Regions from separate parts of the Mesorhizobium sp. 2RAF45 genome, predicted to be linked through region 1. Evidence: predicted binding sites of a transcription regulator. Region 1 holds the regulator's gene; each other region holds the start of a gene.
What was found. The regulator PhoB, encoded in region 1, activates phosphate uptake and scavenging genes when phosphate is short. The targets are predictions, from matches to a motif close to TGTCATNNANCTGTCAT.

Region 1 (2,261 bases):
GTCATCGTCACCCACAACATGCAGCAGGCGGCGCGCGTCTCGAAGCAGACCGCCTTCATGTATCTGGGCGAACTGGTCGAGTTCGACCGCACCGAGAAGATCTTCACGTCGCCTCGCGAGAAGCGCACGCAAGACTACATCACCGGCCGCTTCGGCTGATCGCACGCATACGAGGACCAGGATCATGGCCGAACACACAGTCGCAGCCTTCGACGAGGATCTCGGACAGATCAGCAGGCTGATCAGCGACATGGGCGATCTCGCCGGCTCGATGGTCGGCGGCGCCACCAAGGCACTGCTGAACTCCGACAATGCTCTCGCTCAGCGCGTCGTCTCCGACGACGCCATCATGGATGCGCGCCAGCGCGAACTCGACGACCGCGCCATCACGCTGATCGCCAAGCGCCAGCCGATGGCCGACGACCTGCGCCATGTCGTCGGCTCGATCCGCATGGCCGGCGACCTCGAACGCATTGGCGACCTTGCCAAGAACATCGCCAAGCGCGTCGGCACTGTCGGCCTCAGCGCCACGCCGCGCGACCTGTCGCATTCCATCGACGCCATGGCGCAGCTGGTGTTGATCCAGGTGCAGGGTGTGATCGAGGAGTATGCGGCGCGCGATGCCGCGGCACTGGCGATGCTGCGCGCCGACGACGAGCGCATCGACGTCAAATACACCTCCGTCTTCCGCGAATTGCTGACCTATATGATGGAAGACCCGCGCAACATCACGGCTTGCACGCATCTGTTGTTTTGCGCCAAGAATCTCGAACGCATCGGCGACCATGTGACCAACATCGCCGAGAATGCGTACTATGTCCTGACCGGCACGCAACTGCCCGCCAACCGTCCAAAACAGGACGAGACGGCGATGTCGGCGCCGGCGGCCTGAGCGCAGGGGTAATCAATCGATGATCGCACCACGCATCATGGTGGTGGAGGACGAGGAGCCGCTCGGCGTGCTCCTCCGCTACAATCTGGAATCGGAGGGTTACCAGGTCGAGGTGGTGACCCGCGGCGACGAAGCCGAAATCCGCCTGCAGGAGAACGTGCCCGACCTCCTTGTGCTCGACTGGATGGTGCCGGCGGTGTCCGGCATCGAACTCTGCCGGCGCCTGCGAATGCGGCCCGAGACCGAGCGGCTGCCGATCATCATGCTGACCGCCCGGGGCGAGGAAAGCGACCGTGTACGTGGGCTCTCCACCGGCGCCGACGACTATCTGGTCAAGCCGTTCTCGACGCCGGAATTCATGGCCCGCGTCAAGGCGCTGCTGCGCCGCGCCAAGCCGGAAGTGCTGTCCAGCGTGCTCAAGGTCGGCGATATCGTGCTCGACCGTGAATCGCACCGGGTCTACCGCAAGAAGAGCGAGATCCGGCTCGGGCCGACCGAATTCCGCCTGCTCGAATTCATGATGCGGCACCCCGGGCGCGTGTTCTCGCGCAGCCAACTGCTCGACAATGTCTGGGGCGAGACGATCTACATCGACGAGCGCACCGTGGACGTGCATGTCGGCCGGTTGCGCAAGGCGGTCAACAATGGCCGCATGCCGGATGTCATCCGCACCATCCGTGGGGCGGGCTACGCGATCCGCGAGGATTGAGCACAACCTGACTCAGGCGACGTTTTTCTTCGCGGCAGGGCCTGCTTTCGTTTGCACGCCGGGCGCGAAAATCTCCTGGTCGACGAAGGTCAGCGCGCGCATGGCACAGCCTTCGCGGATCAGCGGCAGTTCGTTCGGCTCGGTGTCGAAGGAGATCGATTTCGAGTGCTGGCCGCCGGCGGTCTGGGCGATGGCCTCGCGCAATGCCGGCTCGATCAGGTCGAAGGCAGCGGCGCTGACGCCGACCATGGCGACGGGCGCGGGATCGATCAGCGCAAACAGGCTGCCGAGGCCGTAGCCGAGTGCCTCCCCGGCCCTGCGGTAGGCTTCGCGCTCGGGCCCGTCCCGTTCCCGTGCCGTCGCGGCCAGCGCCCGCATCTGCGCGTCGCTGACATCGGCCACCGGCTCGGTGTCCTCGCCGAGCTGCCTGGCGTTGCGCCAGATGGCGTAATTGCCGGCATAGGCCTCGACACAGCCGCGCCGCCCGCAGCGGCAGAGCGCGCCGCCCGGCCGGTGGATCATGTGGCCGAATTCGCCGCCTGAGGAATGGGTGCCAGTGAACAACTCGCCCTTCAGCACCAGCCCCATGCCGATGCCGTGCGAAAGCAGGATGGCGATGAAGTCGTCACGGTAGCGCTCGGGATCGCGCCAGCGCAGCGC
Region 2 (2,261 bases), on a different contig from region 1:
AGAACTTGAGCGACGAGGCGCGCGCCGAACTCGGCATCGGGCCAGGAACGCTCAGGCTGTCGGTCGGCCTGGAGGATACCGATGACCTTCTGGAAGACATCGCGCAGGCTCTCAAGGCCGCTAAATAGAGGGTCGTCGAGGTAGGTCGTCCGCGCCGCGATCAGGCGCGCGACGACGCCTCTTCCAGTTCGGCCGCCTTGGTGCCGATGGTCATCGCATTGCCGCGCCAGTCGACGGCGCCGCCGAGCCAGCCGCGCCCCCACATGGTTGGAAGCAGCAAGTCCCGCGCAATCATCGCCGCGACCGTGCGCGGCGAAAGGTGCCAGCCCTTGGACCAGGCCAGGGCGCATTCCGCGAGATAAAAGGCCGCCAGCACGGCGATGGCCGTCAGCGGCAGGCTGAAGCCGGCGCTTGCCGCCGCAACCAGCGCAAGCGCCAGCGGCACCACCGCGCCGGTCAGGATTTCCGGCGCGAAGAACCGTGGGAAGGTGACGCGGCGCAAGCGCGCCCAGCGGGCCTGGCGCGACCAGATCGTGCCAAGCGTGCGTCGGCCAAGCGGCTGCTCGAAGGGTGCCGCGACGAGATTGACGCGCAGGCCAAGCCCACTGACCAGCTTGGTCGCGGCGGCGTCTTCGGCGATTTCGGCGGCCAGCGCGCGGATGCCGCCATTGGCATCCAGCATCGGCTTGTTCCACAACATGCTCTTGCCCTGGGCAAAGCCAAGGCCGAGCGCCTCGCCGGCATATTGCCAGCGCGCCTGCAGCGTGTTGAGGAAGGCGCATTCGACCTCGGCCCAGAAGCCCTCCGGCCGCGAACCGATCGGTGTCGAGCAGACAAGGCCGGTGTCCGGCCGCCACGCCGCCATCAGATGCTGGACGTAGTCTCTCGGCATCAGCACGTTGGAGTCGGCCAGGACAACCCAATTGTGCCGCGCGGCTTCCCAGCCCTTGACGCAATTGTTGAGCTTGGGATTGGCGCTGACGCGGTCGTCGCCGATCAACAGCCGGGCCGGCACTTTTGGAAAGCGGCCAATGGCGGCACGGATCAGCCTGACCACTGGGTCGTCTCCATGAGCGACGCAGAAGATCAGCTCGTAGCGGGGCCAGTCTAGCGAGAAGGCGCGCTCCAGCGTCTCCTGCGTGAACGGCTCGACGCCGCGCGAGGGTATGACAATCGATACCGGCGGCGATTTGCCGGCCGGCGGTGCGATCGTCGTGCGCCGTCTCAGCTGTGAGGCGGCGAGAAGGATACTTGCAGTGTTTGAAAGGATAAGAGCAGTCGAAAGCGAGGCGGCTATGAGAGCGAGTTCCATCGAGATCTGGTCACTCCAGAAGAGACGGCCCGCATCGTGGCCGTTTTCAACAGTTCGACAGAGCGCGGAGTCGCCCGGTTCGTGCACACCACCATTGTCATGTGTCACTTAAATGACATTCTTTGCCGGCACCTGCGTTTCAAGACGAGGCGCGACAAGACGCGCACGTTGACCTGCTCGCCGGGAGCGCCGAAAGGTTCTGTTGGTTTGAGCATGATCTTTTCCGAAAACCGGTTCCCACTTTTCGGGATCATGCTCTAGATTGTTTTGGAGCCGCTTATGTACCGCGCCGTCACGCGCAAAATCGAAGTGCAGGTCAGGCCGTTCTATCTCGAGGACCGCTCCGATCCTTCCGAGAACCGCTATGTCTGGGGCTATCAGATAACGATCGACAACCAGTCGGACGAATTCGTGCAGCTTCTGTCGCGCTATTGGCACATCACCGACGGTGCCGGCCGAGTCGAGGAAGTGCGCGGCCCGGGCGTCGTCGGCGACCAGCCCGAACTCAATCCCGGCGACAGCTATCAATACACGTCCGGCTGCCCGCTCTCGACGCCCTCAGGCATCATGGTCGGGCACTATACGATGCGCAACAAGCGCGGCGAGACCTTCGACATCGCCATCCCGGCGTTCTCGCTGGATCTGCCGGGGACGCGGCGGACGGTGAATTAGCGTCCTTCTCCCCGTTCCACGGGGAGAAGGAATGGCTTTACTGTGCGGCAAATTCCGCCGGATCGAAGTCGTACTGTGTCGAGCAGAATTCGCAGGCGACGTGGATGCCGCCATCCTCGGTGCTGTCCTCGATCTCCTGCGCGGAGAAGCCCTCGAGGATGCCGCGGATCTTGTCGCGCGAGCATGAGCACTGGTCGGCCACGGGAACGCCGCCGAAGACGCGTACGCCATGCTCGTGGAACAGGCGATAAAGCAGCCGTTCGGCACCGATCGTCGG
Region 3 (2,261 bases), on a different contig from region 1:
TCGGCTTCGCCGGCTATGCCGTCTGGCAGTTTTTTTATCTGTACAAGCCGGTTGATGAGAACAAGGCGCCGGCCGAGTCCGAACCGAAGGAGTAACCCGATGTCGAAGCTGCTGGTGAAGGCCGACAATGGCCATGGCCGCGTTGCCCATGTGACGCCGAAAAGTGCCGGCTGGACCTATGTCGGTTTCGACCTGCATCGGCTGCAACCCGGCGAAAGCGCCTCGGGAAAGACGCAAGACCGCGAAGTCTGCCTGGTGTTCGTCACCGGCAAGGGCACGGCGAAAGCCGGAGGCAAGGATCTCGGCCTGCTCGGCGCGCGTATGTCGCCTTTCGAGGGCAAGCCGTGGTCGGTCTATGTGCCCGAGGGATCGGACTGGTCGGTGACAGCGGACACCGAATTGGAGCTCGCAGTCTGTTCGGCCCCCGGCCTCGGCGGCGGCTTGCCGGTTCGAGTGATCGGGCCGGACGATCTCGGCCAGGAGGTGCGCGGCAAGGGCACCAACACGCGCTACGTCACCAACATCCTGCCGGAAGGCAAGCCGGCCGATTCTTTGCTGGTGGTCGAGGTCATCACGCCGGGCGGCCACACGTCGAGCTATCCGCCGCACAAGCATGACCAGGACAATCTGCCGGCAGAATCCTATCTCGAGGAGACCTATTACCACCGCCTCAACCCGCCGCAGGGCTTTGCCTTCCAGCGCGTCTACACCGATGCCGACACGAATGGCCATCGCGCGCTGGACGAAGCCATGGCGATTGAGGATGGCGATGTCGTGCTGGTGCCCAGGGGTTATCACCCCTGCGCCGCCTGCCATGGCTACGATCTCTACTATCTCAACGTCATGGCCGGGCCGAAGCGGACGTGGAAATTCCACAATGCGCCCGAGCACGAATGGTTGATGAAGGCCTGACCGGTCCGAGATTCCTCCTGAACCTGTTGGTCCAGCTCGGAAAAATCGTCGGCTAAGGACCTATTGGGTCGATTTGCCTTCGAAAACCCTTCAAAGCTTCGTCAATCCGTCATGGAAATCACCTATGGCAGCGGTCTGACGAGGATTTTCGATGCGTTATGCCATCTACTTCACCCCCCGGCAGGACGAACCGCTGGCGCGGATCGCCGCCAACTGGCTGGGCCGTGACCCATTCGGCGCGGCGACAATGCCGGTTGAGGCCGTGGCCGATCTGGCGGCGGAGGAAGTTGCCTTCCACACCGCCTCGGCACGCCGCTATGGCTTCCACGCGACGCTGAAGGCACCCTTTCGCCTGGCCGCCAGCGAGACCGAGACGTCGCTGCGCGCCGCAATCGACCATTTTGCCGAAGCGACGCCGGTTGTGACGATCCCGCGTCTCGTCGTCAGCCAGATCGACAGCTTCTTCGCGCTGGTGCCGGAAGGACCGCTGCCGCCGCTCAACCGTTTCGCCGACGAGGTGGTGCGCGATTTCGACCGCTTCCGCGCGCCACTGACCGAGGCCGAGATCGAACGGCGCAGCCCGGATTCGCTGAAGCCGGCCGAGTTCCGCAATCTCTGCCAGTGGGGTTACCCCTATGTCTTCGAGACCTTCCGCTTCCACATGACTCTGTCGGGCCGCGCCGGGCCACAGGAAAGCCCTCGTTTGCGCGCAGCAATCGACAGCCTGTTCGCGGATGTGTTGCGGCAGCCGGTGCTGGTCGACGCGTTGACGCTGTTTATCGAGCCCGAACCGGGCGCGCCGTTCATGGTGCTTTCGCAGCACGCGCTGGGACGCCGCCCGGCAAGGAAAACTGCCTGAACTAACCTGCTCGAAGAACCAAAGGACTGCTCGAAATGACCGCCGAAACCGTTCTTTCCAACGCCCGCATCGTGCTTGCCAACGAGATCGTCGAGGGGTCGCTGGTGCTGCGTGACGGCTTTATCGCCGGCATCGATGCCGGCGGCAGCCGGTCGGGCGAGGACATGGGCGGCGACTATGTCATTCCCGGGCTGGTCGAGCTGCACACCGACCACCTGGAAGGCCATTACGCACCCCGGCCTAAGGTGCGCTGGAACCCGATCGCCGCGGTGCTTGCCCATGACGCGCAGGTGGCGACGGCCGGCATCACCACCGTGCTCGACGCCTTGCGCGTCGGCATGGACGAGGACGCCGACCTCACCTTAGCCGATATCCGCAAGCTGGCCGATGCCATCGAGGACAGCGTCGCGCAGGATCGTCTGCGCGCCGATCACTTCCTGCATCTGCGCTGCGAGGTTTCGGCGCCGGACTGCCTGCAGGCCTTCGCCGA

Region 2: the regulator PhoB is predicted to act here: its motif matches at 1,414-1,430, upstream of AB4Z43_RS20460 (ceramide glucosyltransferase).
Region 3: the regulator PhoB is predicted to act here: its motif matches at 1,009-1,025, upstream of AB4Z43_RS11310 (DUF1045 domain-containing protein).

What each region holds. Positions count from the first base shown of each region.
Region 1 is NZ_JBFRGG010000012.1:113,356-115,616, forward strand. Features, by position in the region: gene pstB (phosphate ABC transporter ATP-binding protein PstB) at 1-159, shown strand, start outside; gene phoU (phosphate signaling complex protein PhoU) at 185-892, shown strand; gene phoB (phosphate regulon transcriptional regulator PhoB) at 912-1,601, shown strand; gene AB4Z43_RS25795 (ROK family protein) at 1,614-2,261, opposite strand, start outside.
Region 2 is NZ_JBFRGG010000007.1:237,561-239,821, reverse strand. Features, by position in the region: gene AB4Z43_RS20465 (O-succinylhomoserine sulfhydrylase) at 1-128, shown strand, start outside; gene AB4Z43_RS20460 (ceramide glucosyltransferase) at 161-1,312, opposite strand; gene apaG (Co2+/Mg2+ efflux protein ApaG) at 1,592-1,984, shown strand; gene AB4Z43_RS20450 (Hsp33 family molecular chaperone) at 2,022-2,261, opposite strand, start outside.
Region 3 is NZ_JBFRGG010000003.1:386,054-388,314, reverse strand. Features, by position in the region: gene AB4Z43_RS11320 (hypothetical protein) at 1-95, shown strand, start outside; gene iolB (5-deoxy-glucuronate isomerase) at 100-912, shown strand; gene AB4Z43_RS11310 (DUF1045 domain-containing protein) at 1,064-1,771, shown strand; gene AB4Z43_RS11305 (alpha-D-ribose 1-methylphosphonate 5-triphosphate diphosphatase) at 1,807-2,261, shown strand, end outside.